DNA from 2 places in the Pseudoalteromonas sp. M8 genome. Region 1 is predicted to be linked to the other one. Evidence: predicted binding sites of a transcription regulator. Region 1 holds the regulator's gene; the other holds the start of a gene.
What was found. Region 1 encodes NrdR, which represses ribonucleotide reductase genes. Its sites were predicted from a motif close to AAACACNANATNTNGTGTTT; they were not measured.

Region 1 (15,670 bases):
GAGATGAATTGCTTTCATTCAGTGGTATTTTGTCTGGCTCGCTATCGTATATTTTTGGCGTATTGTCGGATGGTTTATCGCTATCGGAAGCGACAGAGAAAGCCAAACAAAGCGGTTTTACAGAGCCAGATCCGCGCGATGACTTATCTGGTACGGATGTCGCACGTAAGCTGCTTATCATTGCCCGTGAATCGGGACTGCCGTTGGAACTCAGTGATATTGAAGTTGAATCAGTATTACCTGAAGGGTTTGCTGAGGGCGCCAGTGTTGATGAATTTATGGCGCAATTACCGCAATTAGATGATGCTTTCGCAGCGCGTATTGCGGCGGCCAAAGCACAAGGCCAAGTGCTACGCTATGTCGGTTCAATTGTTGACGGTAAATGCCGCGTTGGCATTGAAGCGGTAGATAAAGAGCACGCTTTGTACGATATTCGTGACGGTGAAAACGCACTGGCTATTTTGAGCCAATATTATCAACCAAAGCCTTTTGTGATCAGAGGTTATGGCGCGGGCGCAGAGGTAACCTCTGCAGGCGTATTTGCTGATATCCTAAAAACGCTGTCGAGGTAGGAGCTATGAAAACATTTTATGCACCAGCGTCAATGGGGAATTTTTGTGTTGGCTTTGATGCCCTTGGCGCCGCACTCCAGCCTATTGATGGCAGTTTACTGGGTGATCAGGTCAGCGTTGAAGCCGCAGAGCGTGATACGTTCAACTGTATTGGTCCATATGCTGAAAAGCTCTCCGCTGATCCTAAAGACAATTTAGCGTTTCAGTGTTTACAGCACTTCAAACAGCATGTGGCACCCAACATGCCGGCGGTTGCCATGACCTTGTATAAAGGCCTTCCTGTTGGTTCAGGTCTAGGCTCTAGCGCTTGCTCTGTGGTTGCCGCTTTTGCTGCACTCAATGATTTTGCCAATACGCAATTAAGCCAAGAGGCGCTTATTGAATTAATGGCCGACTTTGAAGCTAAGGTCAGTGGTGGTCGTCACTACGACAACATCACGCCCTGCTACCTTGGTGGGCTACAACTGACAGCAGACTGCATTCCAAGTAAAGCAATCAGCGTTGCGCATGATGAAAGCTGGTTTTATGTTATTGCATATCCTGGCTTTGCCTTGAATACAGCGAAAGCAAGGCAAGCACTACCACAGCAGTTTTCTTTGCATGATACGGTGGAGTTTGCCCAGCGACTGTCGGGCTTTTGTTTATTGATGCAGTCAGGTCAATTTGACAAAGCACTGTCGATGATGAAAGACAGCATTGCCGAGGAAGCGAGAGCGCCACTCATTGCTGGCTTTAGTGAAGCAAAAGACGCGCTACCAGCTTTAGGTGCCGAGCTGGTGAGTATTTCAGGGGCAGGGCCCACACTATTTAGTATTTGTAAGTCTGAGCAACAGGCAAATGCCGTGCAGCAATGGTTGCAACAAAATTACGTTAATGAAGCGGGTTTTAGCCATATTTGCCGATTAGATACGCTAGGCACAAGAGAATTAAAGGATCAAAAGTAATGAAATTAGTGAATTTAAAAGACGAACAGCAGATAGTCTCATTCGTTGAAGCGGTAAAAATTGGTTTAGGTCGTAACCAAGGGTATTTTTCCCTCCTACATTTGAGTGTATTGCGGATGTTGATGCATTACTTGAATTACCTTTTGCTGAGCGTAGTGCCAAGGTATTACATCACCTTATTGGTGATGAACTACCACAAGATACCCTCGATGCGATGGTAAAACGCGCCTTTAATTTCCCTGCTAAATTAGTCGAAGTTGCTAAAAATCAGCATTGTTTAGAGCTTTTTCATGGGCCAACATTGGCGTTTAAAGACTTTGGCGGCCGCTTTATGGCGGAATGCATTAGCATGTTTAATCAAGGTGAGCGCGTGACTATCCTCACCGCAACAAGTGGTGACACGGGCGCCGCCGTTGCCCATGCATTTTACGAAAAAGAAAATGTCGATGTTGTGATCCTTTATCCTCATGGCAAAATTTCGCTTGCCCAACAAAAGCTGTTTACAACACTTGGGAAAAACATTCATTGTTATGCTGTAGATGGCAGCTTTGATGACTGCCAAGCGATGGTGAAGTCTGCATTCCTTGATGACGAAGTAAAGCAAAAGCTTGGTCTTAATTCGGCAAACTCCATCAACATCAGCCGTTTAGTGGCGCAAGTGTGTTATTACTTTGAAGCGCTAGCACAATTACCTAAATCTCAGCGTGATAAAGTGCATGTTTCAGTGCCAAGTGGTAACTTCGGTAATGTCTGTGCGGCGATGATTGCGGCCGCGATTGGACTGCCTATTGCCAAGTTAAGTGCCACGACAAACCAAAATGATACTGTGCCCCGTTACATAGCCTCGGGTGAGTGGCAACCAAACGACACTTTGGAGTCACTCTCTAATGCGATGGACGTGAGTAAACCTAATAACTGGCCTCGTGTTGAAATCATGCTAGAAAGAGGGGATTTTAACAAACATGACTTTTATTCACGTTCGGTGACGGAAGCGCGAACTCAGACAGTAATGCAAGAATTACATGATAAAGGTTACTTGGCTGAGCCGCACACAGCGATAGCCTACGAGGGATTAGCGTTGGACTCTCAAGCGGATGAAACTGGAATTTTCCTTGCCACTGCGCATCCTGCGAAGTTTAAGGAATCTGTAGAAGGTGTTTTAAATCAGCAGCTTGATATGCCGAAACCGTTGGCCGATGCATTGCAAAAACCATGTTTGGCAGAGCCGCTTAGTGCAGATTATGATGCTTTGAAGGCAGCAATGTTAGCAAAACTCAACTAAATCAGAGTGCCTATCTGAGTGGGTAGAACGGCCACTCAGATAAGGTCAATTTCAAGACTATATTAGCTTTTCAAATGCAACTTAGGTTGTCTTATTTAAAATATTAATGTTTAAATAAAAAAATATCATCGCGATAGGGGTGTGAAATAAATTCAATCCCTGCTTAAATATGCCCATGCTGATTTCATAGGCAAACTGGTTATCTTGTGATGCTAGATTGTCTTTAAAAATACCCTTACGTTTACCTAGGAGAAACCATGTTAGAACGTAACATGAATATTGCAGATTTTGACCCAGAACTATTTGCAGCGATTGAAGCAGAAACTTCACGTCAAGAAGAGCACATCGAGCTTATCGCTTCTGAGAACTACTGTAGCCCACGTGTACTTGAAGCGCAGGGTTCTCAGCTAACAAACAAGTATGCTGAAGGTTACCCAGGTAAGCGTTACTACGGCGGTTGTGAGCACGTTGACGTGGTTGAGCAGCTCGCGATTGACCGTGCCAATGCGCTATTTGGTTCGACTTACGCAAACGTTCAGCCTCACGCTGGCTCACAAGCAAACGCGGCGGTATTCCAAGCGCTACTTCAGCCACATGATACCGTGCTAGGTATGAGCCTTGCTCACGGTGGTCACTTAACGCACGGTTCACACGTAAACTTCTCTGGTAAAACGTACAATGCTATTCAGTACGGTCTAAACGAAGAGACTGGTGAAATCGATTACGCGCAAGTTGAAGCGTTAGCACTTGAGCACAAGCCAAAAATGATCATCGGTGGTTTCTCTGCGTACTCAGGTATCGTTGACTGGGCTAAGTTCCGCGAAATCGCTGACAAAGTAGGCGCTTACCTACTTGTTGATATGGCGCACGTTGCAGGTCTAGTTGCCGCTGGTATTTATCCAAGCCCAGTGCCTCATGCACACGTTGTAACAACAACAACGCACAAAACGCTAGCGGGTCCTCGTGGTGGTCTTATCATCTCTGCTTGTGATGATGAAGAAATCTACAAAAAGCTAAACTCTGCCGTATTCCCTGGTGGCCAAGGTGGCCCTCTATGTCACGTTATCGCTGCAAAAGCGGTTGCGTTCAAAGAAGCACTACAGCCAGAGTTCAAGTCATACCAAGAGCAAGTGGTTAAAAATGCACAAGCTATGGTTGCGGTACTTCAGGAGCGTGGCTATAAAGTGGTTTCTGGCAAAACTGAAAACCACCTGTTCCTACTTGACCTGATTGATAAAGACATCACAGGTAAAGATGCAGATGCAGCGCTTGGCCGTGCAAATATCACAGTAAACAAAAACTCTGTACCAAACGATCCACGTTCACCGTTCGTTACTTCTGGTCTTCGTATCGGTTCTCCTGCGATCACTCGTCGTGGCTTCAAAGAAGCTGAGTCGAAAGAGCTTGCTGGCTGGATCTGTGACGTACTAGACAACATCAATGATGAGTCTGTACAGGCACAAGTGAAAGAAAAAGTAAAAGCAATTTGCGCTAAATTACCTGTTTACGCATAATTTCGCTCACAAAAAAGCAGTTTTTTGTTATGATTAAGGCCGCATTCAAGCGGCCTTTTTTGTTTTTGAGTCAACGAGAGCGTCTATGCATTGTCCATTCTGTACAGCCAAAGATACCAAAGTGATAGATTCACGTTTGGTTGCTTCCGGCCACCAAGTCCGTCGCCGTCGTGAGTGTATTTTATGCCACGAACGTTTTACTACCTTCGAGGGCGCAGAGCTCTTAATGCCGCGCGTGATAAAGCAAGATGGTACTAGAGAGCCTTTCAATGAAGATAAGTTACTCAATGGCATGCACCGAGCGCTGGAAAAGCGTCCCGTCAGCACAGAACAAATAGAAGAAGTAGTACATCAGATTAAATCTCAAATTCGTGGTACTGGCGAACGTGAAGTACCAAGCGACATGATTGGCGAATGTATTATGGAAGCCCTTAAAAAGCTCGATAAAGTGGCTTATGTGCGATTTGCTTCAGTATATCGCTCTTTCGAAGATATTCGTGAGTTTGGTGAAGAAATTGCGAGGTTGGGGGATTGAGCCAGTTCACAACGCAAGACCATGATTATATGAGCCGCGCCATCACGCTTGCAAAGCGCGGTAAATACACCACAACACCAAACCCAAACGTCGGTTGTGTGATTGTAAAAGACGGTGAAATAGTCGGCGAAGGCGCACACTTAAAAGCAGGTGAAGGCCATGCTGAAGTACATGCGCTTAAGCAAGCTGGAGCTAAAGCCGCAGGTGCAACTGCCTATGTAACGCTTGAGCCATGTAGTCACTATGGCAGAACGCCGCCGTGTGCAAAAGGTCTGATTGACGCAGGCGTCAGCAGAGTGGTTGCAGCCATGGTTGATCCCAACCCACAAGTTGCAGGGCGTGGATTGGCAATGTTAGAAGCCGCGGGAATTGCAACGGCTTCTGGTTTGTTAGAGCCACAAGCAAGGGCACTGAATACCGGATTCTTGAAGCGAATGGAGTATGGGTTGCCGTTCGTGACTTGTAAGCTAGCCGCTTCTGTTGATGGTAAAACCGCATTAAACAATGGCCAGAGCAAGTGGATTACCTCAGCGGAAGCGCGCTTAGACGTACAGCGCCACCGCGCGCAGAGCTGTGTGGTCTTGACCGGAGCCGATACAGTTATGGTAGACAACGCAAGACTCAATGTTCGTGAAGAGTTTTTGCAAGACACCGATTATCCCCAATCTGAGCTACGCCAACCGATACGTGCGATTATTGACTCACAAAATCGTCTGACACCAGATCTTGCGCTATTTAAAATTGCATCTCCAGTGATTATTTTTCGCCGTACTATTGATAATTCAGCGCAATGGCCTCATTTCGTAGAGCAAATTGTCGTGCCTGAAATCAACGGTAAGCTCGACCTAAAAGCCGTTCTCAACAAGTTGGCTGAAAAGCACTGTAATTATGTTTGGCTAGAGGCCGGTGCCACCCTTGCGGGGGTAATGCATGAACAAGGGCTAATCGATGAATATATCATCTATTTGGCACCGAAAATAATTGGCGCTGGAAAAGGGCTGTTTAACACCACACCACTGAGTGCCATGTCGCAAATACCTGAGTTAGTGTTTGGCGACGTTTGCCAAGTGGGGCCTGATCTCAAACTTATCGCGACTAAAGAGAAGTAAAATGTTTACAGGTATTATCGAAGCAACAGGAACATTAACTCAATTGCAGCTCAAGGGCGGCGATTTAATTGTTCGTGTGACCACGACATCTCTTGATATGAGTGATGTAAACTTGGGTGATAGTATTGCCACGAACGGGGTTTGCCTGACCGTAACTGAGAAGTTTCATGATGGCTTCAAAGCCGATGTTTCTAACGAAACCTTAAGTTTGACGCGTTTTGCCGAGTACAAACAAGGCCAAAAGGTAAATCTTGAAAAGGCACTGCAGCCGATTTCACGTCTAGGCGGTCATTTGGTGTCAGGCCATGTGGATGGTATTGCTGAAGTGGTTGAGATAACCGCTAATGCCAGAGCGACTGACTATTGGTTAGCTGCGCCGTCATCGCTAATGAAGTATATTCCGTATAAAGGTTCGGTTGCCATTGATGGTATCAGTTTGACGGTCAATGCCGTGGAACAAAATCGCTTTAAATTGACCATAGTGCCACACACGGCGCAAGAAACGACGATTGCAGGTTTTCAAGTTGGGTCAAAATTAAACCTAGAGGTTGACCAAATCGCCCGCTACCTCGAAAGACTAATTCAGGGTGAGCCAAGCGCTGCCAGCGAGTCCACTCTCACAACCAGTCTATTGGTGAAAGCTGGCTTTATAAAGTAGCCATAGACAAAGTAAAAATGGGAAAACTATGAGTTTAAATAGTGCTGAGGAAATCATCGCGGACATTAAAGCCGGTAAAATGGTTATTTTGATGGACGATGAAGACCGAGAAAATGAAGGTGATCTGATCATTGCAGCAGAGCACATTACACCAGATGCAATTAATTTCATGGCAACATATGGTCGCGGGTTAATCTGTTTGACCATGACACAGGAGCGCTGTGAGCAGCTGAACTTGCCACTAATGGTGAAAACCAATGGCGCTCAGTTCTCTACCAACTTTACTTTGTCTATTGAAGCTGCGAAAGGCGTAACGACAGGTATTTCAGCGGCAGATCGCGCCCGTACAGTACAAGCTGCAGTTGCCAAAGGTGCAGTACCTGAAGATATTGTACAACCAGGTCATATCTTCCCAATCATGGCGCAACCAGGCGGCGTTTTAACGCGTGCAGGCCATACTGAAGCCGGATGTGATTTAGCGCGTTTGGCGGGACTGGAGCCTGCATCTGTGATTGTTGAAATTCTCAATCCAGACGGCACTATGGCACGTCGCCCACAACTAGAAGTATTCGCAAAAGAACACGATATTAAAATCGGCACCATTGCTGATTTAATTGAGTATCGTAACTTAAACGAAACCACTATCGAAAAAGTAGCAGAGTGTAAACTGCCTACTGAGTTTGGTGAGTTTAATCTAGTGACGTACAAAGACACCATTGATAATCAACTGCATTATGCGATGGTAAAGGGCGAGATCAAATCGGAAGAAGCCAATTTAGTACGTGTGCATTTGCAAAGCACGTTTAACGATATTCTTCATTCAGATCGCAGCGCGGATAGAAGCTGGACACTGCAAAGTGCCATGAAGCACATCGCCGACAACGAAGGCGTATTAGTCATTCTTGGTAAGCAAGAACGCAGCGAAGAGATGGAAGCGCTGGTTAAGGCATTTGCTGCGGAAGATGCGGGTGAACAGGTGAACTACCGTAAATTCCAAGGTACTTCGCGCACCGTAGGTGTGGGGTCGCAAATTTTGGCTGATTTAGGCATTCAGAAAATGCGCCTAATGAGTCTACCTAAAAAATATCATGCACTGTCTGGTTTCCATTTAGAAGTGGTTGAATACGTCGAACCAAAATAATTCCAAAATGCCAAATTGATTGCAATCGCCTATATTCAGATAGTAGGCGATTGCCACATTACTGTGCTATCATGCGCCTCAATTTGGCAATTGCTCATACAGATTAGGAACATCTAATGAAAGTAATCGAAGGTAATAAATACGCTCCTGGCAAAAAATTTGCCATTGTCATTTCACGTTTTAACGATTTTATCGGTAGCAGCTTACTTGAAGGCGCTGTAGATGAATTAAAACGTACCGGTGGTGTTAGCGATGAAGACATCACGGTTGTATATGTACCCGGAGCGGTTGAACTACCACTAGCAGCAAAACGCGTTGCGATGAAAAAAGAGCACGACGCGATTATTGCGCTAGGTGTGATTATTCGTGGTGGTACACCACACTTCGATTTAGTTGCTAACGAGTCTAACAAAGGCTTAGCTAGCGTTTCATTAGATTATGACATCCCTGTTGCTTTTGGTGTACTTACTACTGAAAGCATTGAGCAAGCTATCGAGCGCGCGGGCACTAAAATGGGCAACAAAGGGGGAGAAGCCGCCCTTGGAGCTCTAGAAATGGTGAACGTGCTAGAGCAAATTTAAGAGGAATCTCAGTGAAACCAGCAGCTAGACGCAAAGCACGTGTACTTGCTTTACAAGCTATTTATTCTTGGCAGCTAAGTGGTAACCCAATTGCCGATATCGAACAGCAAATGCTGATCGAAAACGACGTAACGAAAGTCGATGTAGAATACTTCAAAGACTTAGCGCGTGGTGTTGTTGTTAACCAAAAGCAGCTAGACGAAGCAATTCGTCCGCATTTAGCTCGTCCACTTGAAGAATTGGATATGGTTGAGCTTGCCGTGTTACGTGTTAGTGCTTATGAGCTTAAATTCCGTGAAGATGTGCCATACAAAGTGGCTATCAACGAAGGTATTGAGTTAGCGAAAATGTTTGGCGCTGAAGAGAGCCACAAATTCGTTAACGGTGTACTAGACAAAGCGGTTAAGTTTATTCGCAAATAAGCTTTACTATAGGAATAGCCGGCCTTGGCCGGCTTTTTTGTGTATGAAAGAATTTGAGCTAATCAATCACTACTTTAAAGGCCGTGGCATTACTCGCCGAGATGTAGAGCTTGGGATCGGTGATGACTGCGCCTTGGTTTCAGTTCCTGCTGGCAATCAACTTGCGGTAACTACGGATACGCTAGTTGCGGGTGTGCACTTTTTTGAAGATATTCCACCTCGAGCACTAGGCCATCGGGTTATCGCTGTGAATCTTAGCGACTTAGCTGCTATGGGTGCAGAACCTACTTGGGTGTCACTTGGTTTAACGCTACCTAAGGCTGACTTGGAGTGGTTAGAAGCCTTCACTGAGGGCATGCATGAAATTGCTGAGTACTATAACGTACAAGTAATAGGTGGCGATACAACGCAAGGTCCATTGACTATCACTGTATGTGCAAAAGGTATTGTACCAACTGGTAAAGCACTCAAGCGCTCAGGAGCGCGGGTGGGTGATTGGATTTATGTAACAGGTCCACTTGGTGACGCAGGGCTTGCTATTGAAGCGCGAAAACAGGGCTGGACACTTGAGCCAAAACATTACAAAGCGGCGCTTGAAAAGTTTAACTACCCAGCACCAAGGGTTGCTGCGGGCCAAGTTCTTAGGGGTCTTGCTACCTCTGCAATTGATATCTCAGACGGTCTACTCGCGGATCTTAAGCATATTTTACGTAGCTCGTTAGTTGGCGCTAAGATAAACGCCGATAAAGTTCCTCAGTCTGATGCGCTGCGCTCAAGCCTTGATGAAGATGCACGCATGCGGCTCGCGCTCGGTTTTGGCGATGACTACGAGTTACTCTTCACGGTCAATGATAATAACAAAAATGCCGTGGAAACCAGATTGAAGCAATATGGTGTTGAGCCAGTTTGTATTGGCCAAATTACGGCTAATAATGGCGAAATTCAATTGCTCAAAAAAGGTCAACCTTACCAGCTCTCAGGGTTTGGTTTTGAGCATTTTAGCTAGGAGTTGGTTTGGCTAAGCAGTATGTATTTAATTTAAAGAAGCCGCATCAATTCTTTGCACTCGGGTTTGGTCTTGGTTTAGCGAAAAAAGCACCTGGTACTTTTGGCACCTTCGCCGCATTACCGTTTATTTTTGCAACCCAAGGCGCACCAATTTGGCTGCAATGTCTGGTTGCGATTGTCATGACGTTATTTGGGATCTGGGTGTGTGGTAAAACAGCAGACGATGTTAATGTTCATGACCACCCAGCCATTGTCTGGGATGAAGTGGCAGGTTTTTATATTACCATGATAGGGGCGGCGCTTAGCTGGCAGTCATTAATCGTTGGCTTTATTTTGTTCCGCTTTTTCGATATTTTGAAACCGGGTCCGATAAGATGGCTCGATAAACGTTTGCACGGTGGCTCGGGGATTATGCTAGATGATGTATTAGCTGGCATTTTTTCATTGATTTGCGTGCAAGCTTTGTTTAAAACTGGCATTTTAGTCTAACTGTGCTGATGTGATGGAATCGAGATGACAAGGCTATTGTTTTTCATTTTCACTTTGCTGCTACCAATTACGAGTTTTGCGGCGATAGATGATTACGTAGTTAAACAGTGGAATATCCAAAGTGGGTTACCGTCACAAAGCGTTAAGAGTGTCGTTCAAGACAATCAAGGCTACATTTGGCTCGGAACTCAGTTTGGCTTAAGTCGGTTTGATGGTCATCAATTCCAAAACTTCAACACCCAAAATACCGAGTTTTTAAATAGTAATGCCATTAATAAATTGGTGGTGGATCGATTTGGCATGCTCTGGGTTGGCACGCGTCGAGGATTGTTAAGACTCAATCCCCAAACCTTAGAAGCTCGGCGTTTCGATCTGCAGGGGCCTGTACGAGATATCTTGCAAGATGAAGATGGCGGGATCTGGATTGCTGCGAATGGTCTGTATTATGTTTCTGCGAAAAAGCTGACGTTAGCCGCCAATAACATCGAACAAAGTACGTTAGATGTGACTCAAATAAACCAAATCGTAGGTTCTGTGACTAAAATGGCGTTGGTGCCTGATGGTATTTGGCTAGTGAATGAACGTCACCTACTTAAAATCAGTGAATCAAGCAATCGCAACGGTGATGGCGTTAGGCTTGAGCTGGCGAGTAAGGTTTCACTACCTGAGCAGTTAGCGCAAACCATTATACATGACTTAGCTTGGGTCGATGGTAAGTTGTTCTTAGCATCAGAGTTGGGTGCGTATTTTCTAGATATTGACGAAGTACTACGCCGTTATCAAGATGCGGGTAACAATGCCGTATATAAGTTTCTAAATGATAAGGAAGGCGGGCTATGGGTCTCTACTTATGGTCGGCTGTTATATCGACAGAATAATGGTGTTTGGCAAGCTGTCGAGCCAATTCAGTTGGATCAAAGTATCTGGTTTGCAGATATCTTTATGGACAAAGATAATAATATCTGGCTTGCCAGTTTAAATGAAGGCTTGTGGCTGGCCCACTCAGGAAAAGTGGAGCGGCATCATATTGGTCCTAGAGTAAACCAAGCAATTTCAGCCATCACACAGGGGCCCTCTGGTCAGTTATGGGTCGCTAGTCGTGAGGGGCTTGGCATTATGGGATTGAATGATAGTTATCAACCCGTGCTAACTAGTGCGCAGTTAAATCGTTCCGTGATACACGACTTGGAGTTTATTGGCGAAAAACTCATTCTTGGGACAGACCGTGGTGCACTTATCTACGAAAATGGCACACTACAAAAATTAACTGAGCGAGAGCTCAGACAGAATCCAGTCTTTTCACTAAGCCCTTCAAACCGAGGGGGAATGTGGTTTGGTACAGGGAGAGGTTTGTATCGTCTTGATTACAAGGGGATAACGCCATTTGCCTACAACGCTTTTCTTGGTAGTCAATTTGTTACTTTTGTTGAGGATTTTCCGAGATATGGTTTTATCGGTACTAACAAAGGTGCGTATCGCTACAATGATAAAGGCATCGAAAAAATAGGCTCGCAAACTTCGTTAGATACAGCTTATATCACCAGCATATTACACTTAGATACCGTAACGACTTTGGTGGGTTCACTCAATGACGGATTATTCTATCGTACCTCAGATGGTGATTGGTATCAGCTTGATGCTTCAAATGGATTGCCTTACGGATCGATATTTTCTTTGCATTATGACAAGAGCAATCAGCTCATCTGGGTGAGCACAATGAAAGGGGTATATCGCATGCCCGTTGCGCAATTTGGTCACGTTATAGAGAGTTTGCAAGTTGAACAAGTAATAAGCCCATTCGATAGGCAGCTTGATGGCAGACCAAGCCAATGTTGTTCAGGCCTTGGGCATGATGCCGTGGTTGAAACCGAGTCAGCTATTTTTTACCCCAGCTTACAAGGCGTTGTTGAGATCCCTAAAAATGTCCAGCTTTTTGGCGGTGGGGATTTATTGCCAAGGCTAGAGTCATTGTCTACCCACGATAGAGTATTTAGTACAGAATCATTAAATCAAGTGATCCAGCTTGAAACATCGGAACGCGATTTAACTATCAATTATACAGCCATCGATTTTTATGCGCCTCATAGCATTGAGTTTAGATACAAACTAAATGGCCATGATACACAATGGCGGGATGCACAATCACGGCGTGAAGCCATTTACACCAATTTGCCTCCAGGCAACTTTACCTTTGTGTTAGAAGCTAAGCGCCAAGGACAAGATTGGGAAAAGGCTAAAGTGCTAAGCTTATCAATTGTACTACCTCGGCGCTTCGACGAAACGATTTACTTTAGATTGTTTATTACTTGTGCATTTATCTTTATGTTCTATCTGATTTTTTGGGTGTTTAGAGCACAAGAAAGAAGAAAGCAGGCCGCATTAGAGGCGTTAGTTGCAGAGCGTACAACGGAGCTTAGAAAGGCAAATGAAAAGCTAAATCAAGTTAATACACAACTTAAGCTGGTTAGTCATTCCGATGAGCTGACAGGCTTGCGAAGTCGTCGCTTTTTGTTTGATCAACTTCCTAAAGATGTTGAGCACTACCAGCGCAATGCTCAATCACTACAAGCCCAAAATAAGAGCCTAGTGCTCATGATCATGAATATCGATGACTTTAGTAAGATTAACGATTCTTATGGTCCTATTGGTGGCGACAGTTGCTTACAACAGTTAGCGACACTTTTAAATACCCGTACTCAAGGTTCAGACTATGTTGTTAGATGGAGTGGGGATGAATTCTTATTGTTATTGCGTGATTTCAGTCGAGATGACATTGAAGAGTATGTTAGTGATTTATGTAAAGCCATTGCTGAGACGGACTATCGACTTCCTAATGGAAAAACCACTAAGCTGACAGTTTCTATGGGGTGGTCTTATTACCCTCTACCACTACTCGGTGGCAAAGTGATTGGTTGGGAATCATCAGTGAATTTGGCTGATATTGCGCTGCATCAAGTTAAACAACGCGGTGGGGATGGTGCTGCAACAATTACTTTTGATGATCAGTTAGATGCTTTTGAGTTTGAACAAAGTGCGAATATAGAGTCTCAATTACAGTTATTACAAAGTAATGGGCTTGCTGAAATCAGTGTATGGATGAGGTAAAACTCATAGCAAAAAGGCTTCCAAATGGAAGCCTTTTTTAGGTTGAATGCAGACTCACGCAAGCCAAGCCTTAATTTGTTGACTGATGCCTTCGCTGTTTAAGCCCAGCTCGGCATGGATCTCAGTTTGTGAACCATGCTTAATAAACTCGTCAGGTAGACCAAGAAGTTTAATTGGTTTTTGATGGCCTTGAGCAATTAAATACTCGCTTACTGCGGAGCCTGCGCCACCGGCAATAGCATTATCTTCAAGTGTGACGAAGCGCTCGTGAGTTACAACCAACTCTTCGATAAGGGCGCAGTCTAAGGGTTTGACAAAACGCATATCTACAAGTGTGGCATTTAGCTCTTCGGCTACGGCTTGAGCGTTTTCAAGCAATGTACCAAAGCTTAAAATAGCCAGCTTTTCACCTTCTCTTACTACCTTGCCCTTACCAACTTCTATTGCGGTCATTTCCGTATCAATCTCGGCGCTTCCCGCACTACCTCTGGGGTATCTCACTGCTGCTGGCCTATCTAGGCGATGACCTGTGTAGAGCATTTGGCGGCACTCATTAAGGTCGCTTGGTGCCATGATCACCATATTCGGGATACAGCGCAAGAAACTTAAGTCGTATGCGCCTTGGTGCGTCTCACCATCCGCACCAACGACACCGGCACGGTCAATAGCGAACAACACTGGCAGATTTTGTAGTGCGACATCATGAATGAGTTGGTCGTATGCGCGTTGCAAGAAGCTAGAATAGATTGCAACCACTGGGTTGAGGTCTTCACAAGCAAAACCCGCTGCCAGTGTCACAGCATGTTGCTCAGCAATGGCAACATCAAAATATTGAGCAGGGTACTCTTTAGAAAAGCGTACCATGCCCGAGCCTTCACGCATTGCTGGTGTGATTGCCATGAGCTTATTATCTTGTGCAGCCATATCGCAAAGCCAATCTCCAAACACCTTTGAAAAGGTTGGTGCACTAGGTTTTGATTTGGGTAAGCTATGGACGCTTGGATCGAACTTAGGCACGGCATGATAACCAATAGGATCTGCTTCTGCAGGTTTATAACCTTTCCCTTTTTGGGTTTTAACGTGTAATAGTTGAGGGCCTTTTAGGTTACGCATATTACGCAGCGTATCTACCAAAGTATCTACGTTATGTCCGTCAATTGGGCCAATATAGTTAAAGCCTAGCTCTTCAAAGAAAGTACCAGGGATTATCATCCCCTTTAAATGCTCTTCCATACGGCCTGCAAGCTCTTTTACCGGCGGCACACCAGACAGCAGTTTTTTGCTGCCTTCTCGAATATTGGTGTAAAAGCTACCAGAGAGGATCTTCGCGAAATGATTGGTGAGTGCGCCAACGTTTTCAGAGATAGACATTTCGTTGTCGTTTAGGATCACTAACATATCTGGATTGATGTCGCCTGCGTGATTCATGGCTTCAAACGCCATGCCCGCGGTCATTGCACCATCACCAATAACGGCGACGGTCTTACGTCCAATCCCTTCTTTTTCAGCTGCGATAGCCATACCAAGTGCCGCTGATATAGAAGTGCTTGAGTGGCCAACACTAAACGTATCGTATTCGCTTTCTTCTCTATAAGGGAAAGGGTGCAGGCCATCTTTCTGGCGGATCGTATGCATCCTATCTCTTCTACCTGTAAGTAGTTTGTGCGGATAGGCTTGATGACCTACATCCCAAACGAGCCTATCGCTTGGTGTGTTATACACATAGTGTAAAGCTACAGTAAGCTCTACAGTGCCTAAACCAGATGCAAAGTGACCGCTGCTTTGAGAGACTGAGTTCAGCAAATACTCGCGAAGCTCATCACTAAAGGCGGTTAACTTGTGCTGGGGTAATTGACGGAGTTGACTTGGCTCGTCAATTAACGCGAGTAAGGGATACTTGCTACTATCAAGTTTCATGGTATTTATCAGAGTCCTAAGTGAATCTCAGCGCAATTACTCACGTGGTCCACTTCATAATTATTAAAATTCTTCACTAACTTGTCATAATATTATGTTAGCCAGCGTTTACAAAGTTCTTGTGAATATTTTCTTAGCTTGGCGTAGCTATTTTATACGTCAGCTTAATATTCTCGATCTATGATGTATTTTGCTAAATCTGCAAGTATTTCTGTATTACCGTTGATACGTGTAAGCGCTTCTAAAGCTTCATCTATCAAATGTTCAGCTTTTTCTTTTGCTTGTTCTAACCCCAATAATGCTGGATAGGTAGATTTATTATGTTCTAAATCAGAGCCTTGAGGTTTACCAAGCACAAATGTGTCACCTTCTACATCAAGAATGTCATCTCTG
Region 2 (15,670 bases), 940 kb from region 1:
CTACACGAGCTGACTTTTTATAAGGTTTGTTCCAGTCATTTTTAAGTTCATTCATCGCGAACAATACACGACGGTGAACAGGCTTTAGGCCGTCACGTACGTCAGGTAATGCACGACCTACGATTACACTCATTGCATAATCTAGGTATGAATTTTTTAATTCATCTTCGATATTGACTGGCAGGATTTCATTGGCGAGATCAGACATTTGACTCCACTTTCCTTCAGTGTCCACCCCTTTTGTGTCACACTACAACTTGTGTTGAGATGCTATCTGAATAGCAAATTGCTTTTTCTGCTGAAGCGCCAATTAAACGCACTTCAAAAAATAGCCGAATTGCCTCAGAGTATCAGCGGGGGCTTTGTTTATTATAAAATTCGTCAAGCATGCTAACACACTTTTTACCGTTTTACAGGTGCTATTTTTATCTAATCCCCTTTATAATGCGCTCAATTCGACGAGGAAGTTTTTTATGACCGAACATCAAAATGTAGACCCTAATGAAATCGCTAAATTTGAAGAAATAGCAGAGCGCTGGTGGGACCGAGAGGGAGAATTTAAACCATTACACGACATTAACCCGTTGAGGTTGGACTTTATTAACGATAAGTGTGAAGGCCTATTCGCAAAAACAGTATTGGATGTCGGTTGTGGTGGCGGGATTTTAACAGAAAGCATGGCTAAGCTGGGTGCAAATGCAACCGGTATCGATATGGGGCAAGAGCCGCTTAACGTCGCAAAGCTCCACGCATTAGAGGTCGGCGTTAACGTAGACTATCAAAAAGTGCCAGCGGAAGAATTCGCAGCCATGCACCAAGGTGAGTTCGATGTAGTAACTTGCATGGAAATGCTAGAACACGTACCAGACCCAGAATCCATTATTCGTTCAGTCGCACAGCTAGTTAAGCCCGGCGGTCATGTATTTTTTTCTACCTTAAACAAAACTACAAAAGCGTATTTACTGGCTATCGTCGCCGCAGAAAAACTGCTTAAAATGGTTCCTGAAGGCACGCATGAGCATGATAAATTTATTCGCCCTTCAACCTTAATTGATTGGGCTGAAAAATACGACCTCAAAGTTAGGGCGGCGACAGGGGTTAACTACAACCCTATCGGCAAAACATTTACCTTAACTAAAGACGTTTCAGTTAACTACATTCTACACTTTGAGAAGCTGGCATGATCCAGGCGGTACTATTTGATTTAGACGGCACCTTGCTGGATACCAGTGATGACTTGGGAGCCGCACTAAACCACGTTTTAGCTGCTAATAAAATGCCTACTGTCGGCAAACAGGTTTATAGCAGTGCGATTTCAAACGGCGTAGCAGCGATGTTGCAAGTAGGATTTGGTGAGTCATTAAAGCACTACGACATTCAAATATTACGGCAGGGTGTACTCGACTACTACCTGGCGAATTTATCAGTACATTCCCAATGCTTTGCGCAAATTGGTGAGTTATTAGCGGCACTTTTAGAAAAAGAGATTCAGGTTGGGATCATGACGAACAAACCTGAGTTTTTAACACTTCCGCTACTAAAACAGATCCCTGAACTTGCAAAGATCGAGACAGTAGTATGCGGAGATACACTGGCGGTGGCCAAGCCTCATCCAGAACCTTTGCTATTAGTGGCTTCAAAATTGGGGATTTCGCCAGAGCAGTGTATTTATGTTGGCGATGCTGAGCGAGACATTATTGCTGCAAAATCCGCAAAAATGATTAGTGCAGCAGCAATGTGGGGATTCATTCCATCTGAATCCGAAGCTAAGTCTTGGCATGCGGATCTCTATCTTACTAACCCATTAGACACGTTATCGCATATTTAGTGTCGATAAAAAAATAAAACACCATATATTGTGTTTTTGCTATAATAGATACGAATTTGTGTAGAAAAAAATCAGTTAGAATTTTTTTTTATTTTTGCTGAAAAGCATCATCTTTTTGTTGATTTTTCTTTGTGGGCAGATAAGTGGATTGTCATAGGTTAGTGGGTACTTACATAAATAAATTATCCCAAACTTATCCACAATTCTGCCCGAGTTGTTCTCTTGCAAATTCACGTCAACCCCACTATCTTGTGATCCCTAGCCACTAGGGCACCATATATAGTGGTGGTTTGCTAAACAATTTTATATTCGTGCGATATCTAAAGCGCGTTCCTAAGGAATACAGGCACATAACATGAACCAACAGCTATCTGTATGCAAAAGAAACGGTCGCAAAGAACCGTTAGATCTAGATAAGATCCATCGTGTCATTACATGGGCGGCAGAAGGCCTAGATAACGTCTCAGTTTCTCAGGTTGAATTAAAGTCACACATCCAGTTTTATGACGGTATTCGTACTGGTGATATCCACGAAACGATTATTAAAGCTGCAGCCGATCTGATCTCAAAAGAGTCTCCAGATTATCAGTATCTAGCCGCTCGTTTGGCTATTTTCCACTTGCGTAAGAAAGCCTATGGCTGTTTTGAGCCGCCGCACTTACACGACCATGTGGTAAAGCTGGTTGAAGACAAGCGCTATGATCAGCACCTTCTCACTGACTACACAAAAGCAGAGTTTGATGAGCTAAACAGCTACATCGACCATAGCCGAGATATGAACTTCAGCTATGCAGCCGTTAAGCAGTTGGAAGGTAAGTACCTTGTACAAAACCGCGTAACAGGTGAGATCTATGAAAGTGCGCAGTTCTTATATGTTCTTGTTGCTGCAAGCCTGTTTGCAAACTACCCGAAAGAAACGCGTCTAGATTACATTAAGCGATTCTACGATGCGGTTTCAACATTCAAAATTTCATTACCAACGCCAATTATGGCTGGTGTTCGTACGCCGACACGTCAGTTTAGCTCATGCGTACTGATTGAATGTGCTGATAGCCTAGATTCAATCAACGCAACTTCTTCTGCGATTGTAAAATACGTCAGTCAGCGCGCTGGTATCGGTATTAACGCAGGTCGTATTCGTGCACTAGGTAGCCCAATCAGAAATGGTGAAGCGTACCACACAGGATGTATTCCGTTTTATAAGCACTTCCAAACAGCTGTTAAAAGCTGTTCTCAAGGCGGTGTGCGTGGTGGTGCAGCGACCCTATTCTACCCGCTTTGGCATCTTGAAGTTGAAAACCTATTAGTACTAAAAAATAACCGTGGTGTTGAAGAAAACCGCGTGCGTCATTTAGATTATGGCGTGCAGTTCAACAAAACCATGTATAGCCGCCTAATTAAAGACGACTATATCACGCTCTTTAGTCCATCAGATGTGCCAGGCCTTTACGACGCATTCTTTGAAGATCAAGATAAATTCGAAGAACTGTATGTTAAGTACGAGCAAGATGAGTCTATTCGTAAGAAACGCATTAAGGCGATTGAATTATTCTCAATGTTTGCGCAAGAACGTGCGAGCACCGGTCGTATTTATCTACAAAACGTTGACCACTGTAATACACACAGCCCGTTTGACTCTAAGGTTGCACCGATCCGCCAGTCAAACCTATGTCTTGAAATTGCACTACCAACGAAGCCGTTAAGCCATGTAAATGACCCTGAAGGTGAAATTGCACTTTGTACGCTTTCAGCGTTTAACTTAGGTGCTATCAAGTCTTTAGATGAGCTAGAAGAGTTAGCAGAGCTTGCGGTTCGCGCACTTGATAACCTATTAGACTATCAAGACTATCCTGTTCCTGCTGCGTACAATGCAACGATGGGACGCCGTACACTGGGTATCGGTGTGATTAACTTTGCTTATTATCTTGCAAAGAATGGTGTTAAGTACTCAGACGGTAGTGCTAACGGCCTAACACACAGAACATTTGAAGCGATCCAATACTATCTGATGAAAGCATCGAATGAACTGGCAAAAGAACGCGGCGCTTGTCCTAAGTTTAACGAGACGACCTACTCACAAGGTATCATGCCAATAGATACCTATAAGCGTGACCTTGATAAAGTCTGTGAAGAGCCATTACGCCTTGACTGGGATGCGTTAAGAGCAAGTATCCAAGAACACGGTATGCGTAACTCAACGTTGTCAGCCTTGATGCCATCTGAAACATCATCGCAAATTTCAAACGCGACAAACGGTATTGAACCACCTCGTGGTCATATCAGTGTTAAAGCAAGTAAAGATGGTATCTTGAAGCAAGTTGTACCTGAGTACGATCGCCTCAAGAACAACTATGAACTACTTTGGGATATTCCATCTAACGATGGTTACCTTGCGCTGGTTGGTATTATGCAGAAGTTCATCGATCAAACTATCTCTGCAAATACCAATTATGATCCAAGTAAGTTTGAAGCAGGTAAAGTTCCTATGAAGCTATTGCTAAAAGACTTACTCACCGCATACAAACTTGGTGTTAAAACACTTTATTACCATAACACCCGCGACGGTGCTTCGGATGCTCAAGATGAGATGAAACCAGAAGCAGAAGACGATGGTTGTGAAGGCGGCGCTTGTAAAATATAACTTTTTATGCGGGTGGTCATCACCCGCTTTTTTAGGTATTGAGTAACACATTTATGGCATATTCTACGTTTAGCAGAAATCATAACGACCAATTAAAAGAACCGATGTTTTTCGGACAAACTGTTAATGTATCTCGCTACGACCAACAGAAGTTCCCTATTTTCGAAAAGCTAATTGAAAAGCAATTATCGTTTTTCTGGCGTCCAGAAGAAGTAGACGTAAGTAAGGATAGATTGGACTTTCAGGCACTTCCTGAGCACGAAAGACATATCTTTTTGAGCAACCTAAAATATCAAACATTGCTAGACAGTGTGCAAGGTCGCTCTCCAAACGTTGCACTTTTGCCGATCGTCTCCATCCCTGAGCTTGAAACTTGGATCGAAACTTGGGCATTTAGTGAAACTATTCACAGTCGCTCTTATACTCACATTATTCGTAATGTAACGCAAAACCCTGAGTTAATCTTTGATGACATCGTGGGCAATGACAAAATTGTTGAACGTGCGGATGCAGTGACCAAGTATTATGACGAACTGATTGAAAAGGTAAGCCTTTATAATCAATACGGTGAAGGCAAGCATGAAATTAACGGCACAACGGTCGTCATAAACTTGTTTGAACTGAAAAAGCTTCTGTACCTTTGCATCATGTCAGTAAACATCTTAGAAGCTATTCGCTTCTACGTGAGTTTTGCCTGCTCGTTTGCTTTTGCTGAGCGAGAGCTTATGGAAGGTAATGCAAAGATCATCAAGCTAATTGCTCGTGATGAAGCGCTTCATTTGTCTGGCACACAGCACATGCTGAATATCATGCAAGAAGGCAAAGATGACCCTGAAATGTCTATCGTGGCAGCACAATGCCGTGACGAAGCGATTAAGATGTTTGTTGAAGCAGCTGAGCAAGAAAAAGAATGGGCTGAGTATCTGTTTAAAGACGGTTCAATGATTGGACTAAACAAAGATATTTTGTGTCAATACGTTGAGTACATCACAAATATTCGTATGTCAGCGGTTGGTTTACCAACGCAATTTGAGACCAAATCGAACCCTATTCCGTGGATCAATGCTTGGCTTGTTTCTGACAATGTTCAAGTTGCACCACAGGAAGCTGAGATCAGCTCATACCTTGTTGGACAAATCGACTCTGAAGTTGATGCCTCTGACTTTGGCGATTTCGACCTGTAATGGTTGAAAAGCCATCCTTCCTAATTCAGGTTGAGAATATTGAGGAGCCACTGGAATATGTGGCTTCTTCGTCTTCGATACTCGAAACCCTTGAAGCCGCAAATATTGAAGTCCCCTATCAATGCCGCGAGGGTTTTTGCGGCGCCTGCCGCGCCAAGCTCATTGAAGGACAAACACAGTACGCGAACGAGCCGCTTGCTTTTGTGAGAGATGGGGAAATTTTATTGTGCTGTAGCAGACCCACAAGCCATATTAAAATAGAGTTGCCGTAAATAACCAAAATCCGCGACATAACAACTTGTTCTCTAGCAGCCGTTATCCCGAGTTTAGGTTAACTAGTGCGTTAAATCAGCTTGGTAATTTGAGTACGAATGTAGTGTTCACTATCAGTAACACTCATCGCCCCATTTTCAAAAATCACGTCCCAATGTAAACTTCGCGTCAGCATTTCACACAATTCAGCTACAAAGTCCGTGGGAATACTAAACACAGAGAAAGATCCAATAAACTGTAATTGCGCTCGACGCTCTTCAAACCATTGCTCACCGTCAGCACACAACACTACAACCTTAGCATAAAGCTTTTCATACTTGAGTATCTCATCAACCTCTAAGGTACCAATAAACAAAGCGACTTCAACCTGGTCGTTGTCGTCTTCTAGCCATACGTCCGGCCAATGTTTTTTCTCCGCCTTGCTCCACTTTGCCGGCTTATCAAAAGACAGTGCGCATATCCCAAGCAGTTTCATCGCAAAATGCTCGCTACTTTCTTTTGACAACATGGCGGTAGTAAACGCTTCTTCATGGTGGCTATGGTGAAATAAGTCAGCAACCTTAATCCTTGCCTTGAAAACAAATGGCTTGTTCATTATGTTGTGCTCACTTTAGCTTGTTTCTTAACTATAGCTGTAATTCTAATTTCAACAATAACTAAGTTATAGTATAACGTTATTGATCCGCAAAATTTGTAGTGTTATATTATCACTCTATTAGTCGAACAGCTCACTCGTTCAATACATAACCTAACTCGTGGTAATAAAAATATGTTTAAGCAGTCTCTTATCGCCAGCGCATTAATTTCAATAATAGGTGCAGCGCCAGCTTATGCTGCACAACTAACAGGTAAAGTTGTTGACGCAAACAATCAACCACTTAGTAATGTAACCATCCATCTTCATGGCAAAAGCAAGTCAGTTAAATCAGATAAGAATGGCCAATTTACCATTGCAATAGATGCTGATTCTCAATTACACGTTACTAAGCCTAATTATCTTGATAAACGTGTAGATGTAGATGAAGCCCAAGGATTTGTTCGAGTCGAACTAAAACCAACATCTGTTGAGAGCATTGTTGTTTACTCTTCTGCCCTACATAAAAATAGTATGGAAATGACCTCTCCGGTCAGTGTATTAAGTGGGGATGAGCTAAAAAACCGTGCCAAACCAACACTGGGTGAAACACTAAAAGGCCAACCAGGGATCAATGCTAGTTACTTTGGTCCGGTGAGTTCAAGCCCTATCATCCGTGGTTTAGATGGTCCTCGGGTTAAAATCACGCAAAACGGGTTAGACAGTAGCGATGCCTCGCGCGTTGGCCCAGATCACGCCAACACTAATGACTCGCTGGCTGCGCAGCAAATTGAAGTGCTAAGAGGTCCTGCAACCCTACTTTACGGCTCAGGTGCAATCGGTGGTGTGGTTAATGTTGTTGATAATCGTATTCCGACAGACGTGATCGATAGCCTTCAGGGCGCTGCCGACTATAGCCATGATACCAACTCAAATACCAATACCTTTGCGGTATTATTAGAATCCGGCTTTGACGGATTTAACTTCCATTTCGATGGCGTTAAGCGTAAAGGTGGTGATTATGAAACCCCTAATTTCGCGCTTCCACACGACGAACATGAAGAACACGAGCATGAACATGAAGGCGAAGATCATGCCCACGAAGCAGAAGAGCATGAAACAGAGTACGCCAATCGCGTCGACAATACCTTTATCGATTCTGAGCAATTTAACTTAGGTACAAGTTACGTTGGCGATCATCTGACCGTTGGTTTCTCTTATGGCCGTGTTGATACGGACTATGGCATTCCTGCTCACTCTCATATTGGTCATGACCATGATCACGAGCATGAAGAGGAAGGGCATGACCACGAAGAAGAATCCGTATTTGCTCGAGTAAAACAAGACCGTTGGCAAGGGCTTGTAAATTATGCAGTACACAGTGACTGGCTTGAATCTGTTGGCCTACGTGTCGGCTACACCGATTATGAACACGCTGAAATTGAAGATGGAAACATTGGCACTGTATTTGAGAATGATACAACTGAGTTACGCTTAACGGCAGAGCACCGCTTAGGAGAGTGGCACGGCACTGTTGGTTATCATTTCTCCGACAGCGATTACGCCGCAAACGGTGCAGAAGCTTTCACGCCATCGACCAATACCAAAACGCACGCACTTTATATCCTTGAAGAACGTCGTTTTGGAGACTTCACACTTGAGTTAGGTGCTCGTATTGAAGACTACCAGTTATCAAGCAAAGGCAATCAACTGGAAGCGTACGAAGAAGATCATGACCATGAAGGTGAACACGACCATGATCACGACCATGACCATGGTGGTAACTTAGATAATGGGTTTATTTCTTATGACCTGGAAATGACCAATCTAAGCTTGTCTATTGGTGGCGTGTACGACTTTGCTGAAGGCCAAAACGTCGCTGTTTCGCTGTCTCGCTCGGAGCGCGCACCATTAACCGCCGAATTGCTTTCAAATGGCATTCATATCGCAACCAGCACCTATGAACTAGGGCTTGGTTATGAGCTAGAAGGTGATCATTTACACTTTGAGCCGCAAGATATCGAACAAGAAACATCAAACAACCTAGACATTAGCTTTAGAAAGTTCTCAGGTAACTTTGGCTATACCGTTAATTTCTTCTATAACGACATCGAAAACTTCTACTATCAGGCATTAACAGACTATATCTATAGTCCAGAGCACGGTTTAGAAGTGGCGGATCATGCACATGAAGGCGCTGTTCCGGTGTTTAAGTTTGAAAGCAGTGATGCCAAGCTATACGGCCTTGAGTTTGATGCCCATTACAAACTAAGCAACTTTGCACGCGTCAAAGTGTTTGGTGACTCGCTGACAGCGAAGTTAGATAACGACGAATATTTACCACGTATTCCAAGCAACAAGCTAGGTCTCGATTACGAACACAGTTACGAGAACCTAACAGCTAACTTCACGGTGACACATTACTTCAAGCAAGACAACATCGCGAGCTATGAAAGTGAAACTAAGGGCTATACGTTAGTGGATATGTCGTTTAACTATGACTTTGAGTTTATGGGCAGTGACATGGTTGGTTATGTTAACCTTGATAACCTAACAGATGAGCTAGGCTTTGTGCATAGCTCGTTTATCAAAGAGCAAGCCCCTCTTCCAGGTCGTAATATCAAGCTTGGCATTAGAGGCTACTTTTAATACCGATTCCTTTCTTTTATAGAAGCCAAAAAGCTACCTCTTGTGGGTAGCTTTTTTATTTGGATTATTTATATTTTACTACTTCTTATACTCAACGTGATGAAGTTCTCAAAGTTGGTAGCGTCTAAAATATCAAGCGTGAACCTATGGCTATTCACCCAACGAGATAATATCCAATCAATGTTAGGATCTTTCAAATCACGCAGTGCAAGGATAAAGTCGCCTGTTGATGCTCCGCTTTTAACATGTGCTGCATAAAAAGTACGTAGTAAATGATTAAACCTTTCCTCTCCTAGCTCATGATGCAAAAGCGCAAAAAATAGCGCCCCTACCGAATAGGCATTAAGTCCAGCTTTTCCATACTCTTCAAACGCAGTCGTTAAATATTTAGGCTGTTTAACGAACTGGTTTTTTGCTCGTTTTAGTACGTTTGTCATATGCGAGCTTAAAGACACCCTTTTATTCAGCCGTGAATCCGTTAAATACTCTAAAAAGGTAGCCTTACCTTCATTCCAGCGTGGTGAGTAGCTTTCATTCGAACGTGGGTCCCATAGATGACTCAGTTCGTGATACAAACGAGTTACCTCCACAAACCCCTCGCTGTCTTGAATAATTGCGGTAACATCAGCTTGAGCACCAAACCCCTTTGGGATCTCTATAAAGCTAAACTCACCAGTGCTTTGACGTTGACCAAACCAACTTTCATACAACGTTATGGTTTGTTTTGCCTTTTCCATATAGTCAGTTGCATATTTATTTCCCGGTAACGTAAATAGCTTAAAGCCATGCCCTTTTGTCACGGTATATGGTGCGACCATGAAGTCCATTCTCCATGAGGGTTTCTGGTTTTTGTATGAATAAACCTTTCGTCCTTGTTCGGTTTCTGTTACGCCTAGTAAAATTCCACCATTTGCTACTACTAAGCCGCTATCCACTTCGATGCTAGCGGTGTAGTTATACAGCTTCTGCCAAAAGCGTGACGCGCGATTGACCCTATCATCAGGCACTGTGATGAGCGGATAAGCATATGCGTCCATACGAATAATAGAAAACAAAGGGGTGATGTCATCTTTAATATAAGCCATCCCAGTTTCTACATACCCCTTTATATGGCCAGAATAATTAACAGTAAAAGTTGTTTGTTGATCGGGTTGGAGCGCCTCAGATAACGATAATTTAATATAATTAGACTGAAATAGTGAGTCATCAATATTACTTACTACTCCTTGTGTATAGTTGAGGGACTTACCCGCTTCCGAAGTGATATCGACAACACTAAGCAAGCGATAAAGTCTTAATGGGATTACGCTAGTTGGTGTTGTTCCTTGATTTTTAACCGTTATCGTTGCGCTGCCAGATAGACTGCTTGTTTGTGTATGTATGTTGAGATTGAGATGATAGTTGGTTGCAAATGTTTCTATTTTTTCAATGCTGGGGAGCTCGCTTGCTGAAGCAGAAATGCAGCTTAGCCACAAAAAAATACGTAGCAAATACATCGTCTATCCTTAATATTATTTTGTTGTTTTAACAAAAATAGAGCGGAAAGCATGTTTTTACTACCATATTTTTTTGTATCATTGCTTTAGATCAAAAAACAAAATCTGTTAATCACTAAACCTGCTAGGTTCTCGTACCAAAGATTTTGTCACCGGCATCACCAAGCCCAGGGACTATATATCCTTTCTCATTTAAGTGGCTATCTAATGCTGCCGTGTATATTTCAACGTCAGGATGTGCTTTTTCCACCAGCTTTACTCCCTCAGGCGCAGCCACCAGCACAATTGCTCTGATCTCTTTTGAACCGGCTTTTTTTAGCATGTCGATAGTAGCAATCAGTGAGCCACCCGTTGCCAGCATTGGATCAATAACTAATGCAAGTCTGGCATCGATATTGCCCACCAACTTCTCAAAATAAGGCACAGGCTCAAGTGTTTCTTCGTTACGCTGTAAACCCACAACACTTACTTTAGCTGCTGGGATCAACTGCAGTATGCCATCTAGCATTCCCAAACCGGCTCTTAAAATTGGCACCAAGGTGATCTTTTTGCCTGTCAGCCTTTTAACTGTTAATTCGTTACCATCCCAAGCAGAGATGACCTGATCGCTCAACGTCAAATCTTTTGTTGCTTCGTAAGTGAGTAAGTTGCCAACTTCTGAGACAATTTCGCGAAAGTTTTTGGTTGATATACCCTGCTCTCGCAAGAGTCCAAGTTTATGCTGAACTAATGGGTGATCAATTACATGTAATGCCATGGCTGCGTATCCTTATAAACTGCTAAAGAAATCTTCTGGTTTATGCCTTACTGGCTTTGCACACTGCACCGTAGGCGTACCTAAATAAAGATAGCCAACAATTTCATCTTTTTCAGCGAGACCAAGTTGCTTTTTCACTTCTAGACTCTGAGCAAAGTAGCCAGTTCGCCATACACCAGACAACCCCTGTGCAAAAGCGGCTTGCTGCATAGCAAGTACACTACAACCGGCACTTTGAATTTGCTCAATACGAGGCACTTTTGGATGTTCTTGATAAGGAGATATTGCGATGATCAACATTGGCGCGCGCTCTGGTAGCTGTCTCGCTCTATCGATTACTCGTTGCTCTTGCTGCTCTTTCACCGCCGCTTGATAGTAGATTTCACCTAGCTTTTCGCGGCCTTTTTCTTCTACTGTAATAAATCTAAACGGTGTTAAGCCACCATGATCTGGCACTTTTAGTGCTGCTTTTTTAATGATTTCTAACTGAGCTGGACTAGGTCCAGGAAAAGACAGATTGCTATCTGACTGGCGTGTTAAGAGTAATTCTATGGCGTCCATTAACTCATCCCGTGTTGCGCCTTCAAAATGGCCGTGAATTATACCAATTTGACTTATTATGTGTCTCGAAATAGAGCACCTATCTAATCAAATTGGTATTACGTGGCTTGTAGTCTATCATTTTCCCTTAAATTCGACCACGCGACATCACGGATTTCTGGATAGCATCCTTGCAATATTTCGTTTTACTCTGGAAGTAAATGGCGTTGTTTTCTATCAATAAGTAACCTCAACCAATAGTCAACACTGACATAACGTCCACCACCGGTAAAAAATAGTGAAAGTAGTAATACAAAGTAAGTTGCCGCAAATTCAATTCCATTATTTAAAATAACAATATTGCCTCTTTCATAGAGATAATTTGGTCTGCCATTTTCTTCGACTATCTCTTTAATTGAATCCAGACGTTGCTTTGCTGCTACGCTATTTTCTAGGCTCACTTTAGCTTCTTCAAAGCCTAGCCAATCTAGTACTTTAGCCGCGCTGGTGTCTGGATTTGTTGGTGTAACCGAAAACCAGCCATGCTCCAAATGCACCGTCGTTGCAGCAACAACCATAGTCACCATGAGCGGAATTGATACTAAGCGTGTAAGCAAGCCGAATAAAATTAACCAACCACCTAAAAACTCCGTCCATGCGGCTAGAAAGGCAAGCAAGTCAGGAAAAGGCAGACCTAAGCCCCATTCACTATTACCAAACCATGCGACGATATTGGGATCGGCGAGGAGGCGTTGTAAAAATGTCGCGTCCGGATTAGACAAATTTAATTTATTGTAACCTGCAATGATCATAACGGGCGCAAGAATAAGGCGCATGAGTAATGGCGCGATACCAGAAAAATGTTGAGATAAATGTTGTAGTTGCCGATACGGCTTTAGTAGGTTGGCAAGCATATGCGGTCCATAGTTGATGTTTGAATTATCAGTATAGACCGCAGATTGGGTTGGGTTATTTCGTTAGATCTTTCTTGCTACTTGAAGTGCCTCTGCAATCGCTCGCTTAGCATCAATCGCTGCAGCCAGTTTGGCCCCACCGATAACGTGCTGATTCTCAGGTAGTGCCTCTTTATCGAACAAGCTATCGTTAGAAACTTGTCCAATACAAGCAATGACCGTATCGACATCTAACAGTTGCTCTTCACCTGCAACTCTTACAGTCAAACCTTGATTATCAAAGCTGATATATTCGCATTCTGCAATTTGTTGAACATTGTGGTGTTTTGCAACCGCTCTGTGGATCCAACCGGTGGTCTTACCTAAGTCTTTACCAAAACGTCCTTCAGAGCGTTTTAACATATAAATCGGCCTTTGCTCTTGTGAAGGCTGCGCTTCGCATTCTATTCCCCATTGAGATTTAAAATCAGGGATCGTTTGTTCTCGCTGTTCAGTTAAAAACGCTACCATGTCAAAGCCAATACCACCGGCACCTAAAATAGCAATTTTATTGCCCAGTTCTACTTCACCTTTTATGACTTCGTCATAGGCAAACACACGTTTCCCATCTGCGCATTCAATTTTCGACATCCGTGGACTTACACCCGTTGCAAATACCACATCATCAAACGCGTTTGCCATTGTTTCTTCGTATGATGTATTTAGGCAAAGCTCAACGCCTAAGCGATTTATTTCGCTGACATAGTATTTAAGCGTATGTTGGAAGTCTTCTTTACCTGGTATTCGCATCGCTAAATTAAACTGACCACCAAGCTCGCTACCTTTATCAATTAACTTAACTTGGTGGCCTTTTTTGGCGAGATAGTAACTTACAGACAACCCAGCAGGTCCTGCCCCAACAACGAGTACTTGTTTTTTCCTTCGGGCACTCTGAAGTGGATAATCCAATTCAAATCCCGCTTGTGGATTCACCAAACATGTTGCTCGTTTGCCTTTAAATACATGGTCTAAACAACCCTGATTACAGCCGATGCAAATATTGATTTGCTCTGAGCGCTGCTCTTGATATTTGTTAAAGAATTCAGGATCAGCCAGCAACGGACGCGCCATAGAAATAAGGTCGGCATCACCTTTGGCTAAAATGTCATTAGCAAGATCTGGCGTGTTAATCCTATTTACTGCTACAACAGGTATATCAACGGCTTGTTTTAATCTGTGTGACGCTTCACGATAGGCACCTGGAGGCACCATCGACGCAATTGTTGGAACGCGCGCCTCATGCCAACCAATACCGGTGTTAAGAATATCCACACCTGCCGCGACCAAAGCTTTGGCTTGAAGCACAACTTCTTCTGGAGTTGAGCCATTTGGGATTAAGTCCATGACCGACAGGCGAAAAACGATAATGAACTTATCGCTCACTTTCGCTCTAACCGCTTTTACAATATCTGTTGCCAATCGCATTCTGTTTTCTAAGCTACCACCATAGTCATCAGTGCGCTTATTGGTATGACCCGCCATAAACTCATTGATTAAATAGCCCTCTGAGCCCATGATCTCCACACCATCGTAGCCTGCTTTTTCGGCCAACTTAGCTGAGTGAGCAAAGTCTTTAATCGTACCTTTGATGGCACTTAAGCTCATTGCTTTTGGTTTATACGGATTAATCGGTGCTTTGATCGCACTAGGTGCAGTGTTGAATGGATGATAAGCATAGCGCCCAGCATGTAGTAACTGTAGACAAATTTTGCCGCCGTGTTTATGTACTACCTCGGTGTATGCTTTGTGTTTAATTACATCGTATAACGAGTTAAAAGAAGAAGAAATTGGTGTCAACTTACCACGTAGGTTTGGACTGTAACCACCAGTTACGATCAGGCCCACTCCACCTCTTGCTCGTTCTTCATAAAATGCAGCGAGCCGCTTTCGGTTGTGCCACCCTTCTTCAAGCCCGGTATGCATTGATCCCATTACCAAGCGATTTCGCAAACTGGTATGTTTAAGTTGTAGTTCTTGTTCTAACATTTGCCGCCCCACAAAACTGGTCTTACCTGTGAACATTAACGTTTTTTTATTATTTGGCAAGTCTTAAGAAGAAAGAAATTAACGAATTTGGCAGCATTGGCGATATTTCAATCATGAAAATACTTCGTTACGTTTTTCTATTATTCATGAAACTCGCTCTGATATATGATAAATGTATAGAGTTGTATTGAAGTTAAGCATAAGGGATCATTTTGAAACTGATAGCGAATATTTTTAAGGGCATTTGGGCCACACTGAACTTTTCTAGGCGATTAATTCTAAATCTGCTGTTTTTATTCATTCTTATCGCCATAGTGATAAGCATTGTATCTGGTGAGGATCAGGTTGAGGTCGAAAGTAAAAGCGTATTACGTTTAAACCTAAACGGTATCATAGTCGAACAATTGACCTATGTTGACCCAGTTGAGGCGGCCATGAGTGATGCTTTCGCCGATTCAGAAGAGCCAAGTGAAATTTTGTTAGATGATGTCATTGATGTTATCAATAAAGCAGCTCAAGATGACCGCATTACAGTGATGTATCTTGATTTACAACGTCTTCATAGCGCCCATCTCGACAAATTACGAGATATCAAAGACGCGCTCGCGCAATTCAAAGCAACAGGCAAAAAAATCTATGCTCACGGCGCTTATTACACTCAAGCTCAATATTATCTCGCCTCAGTAGCCGATGAAATTTCTCTACATCCTTACGGTGGGGTTAACATCACCGGTTTTGGCATGTACCCGCTGTATTTCAAAGAGGCGCTTGATAAGCTTAAAGTTACGC

Region 2: the regulator NrdR is predicted to act here: its motif matches at 2,097-2,116, upstream of nrdA (class 1a ribonucleoside-diphosphate reductase subunit alpha).

Annotation. Positions count from the first base shown of each region.
Region 1 covers NZ_CP047240.1:3,285,158-3,300,827, reverse strand. The annotation lists gene thrA (bifunctional aspartate kinase/homoserine dehydrogenase I) at 1-572, shown strand, start outside; gene thrB (homoserine kinase) at 578-1,516, shown strand; partial or broken gene thrC (threonine synthase) at 1,516-2,798, shown strand; gene glyA (serine hydroxymethyltransferase) at 3,056-4,312, shown strand; gene nrdR (transcriptional regulator NrdR) at 4,398-4,847, shown strand; gene ribD (bifunctional diaminohydroxyphosphoribosylaminopyrimidine deaminase/5-amino-6-(5-phosphoribosylamino)uracil reductase RibD) at 4,844-5,956, shown strand; gene GSF13_RS19680 (riboflavin synthase) at 5,958-6,614, shown strand; gene ribBA (bifunctional 3,4-dihydroxy-2-butanone-4-phosphate synthase/GTP cyclohydrolase II) at 6,643-7,755, shown strand; gene ribE (6,7-dimethyl-8-ribityllumazine synthase) at 7,872-8,336, shown strand; gene nusB (transcription antitermination factor NusB) at 8,348-8,758, shown strand; gene thiL (thiamine-phosphate kinase) at 8,802-9,764, shown strand; gene GSF13_RS19655 (phosphatidylglycerophosphatase A) at 9,773-10,255, shown strand; gene GSF13_RS19650 (ligand-binding sensor domain-containing diguanylate cyclase) at 10,280-13,360, shown strand; gene dxs (1-deoxy-D-xylulose-5-phosphate synthase) at 13,415-15,277, opposite strand; gene ispA ((2E,6E)-farnesyl diphosphate synthase) at 15,442-15,670, opposite strand, start outside.
Region 2 covers NZ_CP047240.1:2,346,525-2,362,194, forward strand. The annotation lists gene gyrA (DNA gyrase subunit A) at 1-208, opposite strand, end outside; gene ubiG (bifunctional 2-polyprenyl-6-hydroxyphenol methylase/3-demethylubiquinol 3-O-methyltransferase UbiG) at 474-1,184, shown strand; gene GSF13_RS15165 (HAD-IA family hydrolase) at 1,181-1,828, shown strand; gene nrdA (class 1a ribonucleoside-diphosphate reductase subunit alpha) at 2,184-4,469, shown strand; gene nrdB (class Ia ribonucleoside-diphosphate reductase subunit beta) at 4,523-5,653, shown strand; gene yfaE (class I ribonucleotide reductase maintenance protein YfaE) at 5,653-5,925, shown strand; gene GSF13_RS15185 (YaeQ family protein) at 5,997-6,521, opposite strand; gene GSF13_RS15190 (TonB-dependent receptor) at 6,696-9,149, shown strand; gene GSF13_RS15195 (M1 family aminopeptidase) at 9,218-10,645, opposite strand; gene upp (uracil phosphoribosyltransferase) at 10,770-11,402, opposite strand; gene GSF13_RS15205 (NAD(P)H nitroreductase) at 11,415-11,963, opposite strand; gene GSF13_RS15210 (DoxX family protein) at 12,149-12,856, opposite strand; gene GSF13_RS15215 (NADPH-dependent 2,4-dienoyl-CoA reductase) at 12,920-14,881, opposite strand; gene sppA (signal peptide peptidase SppA) at 15,094-15,670, shown strand, end outside.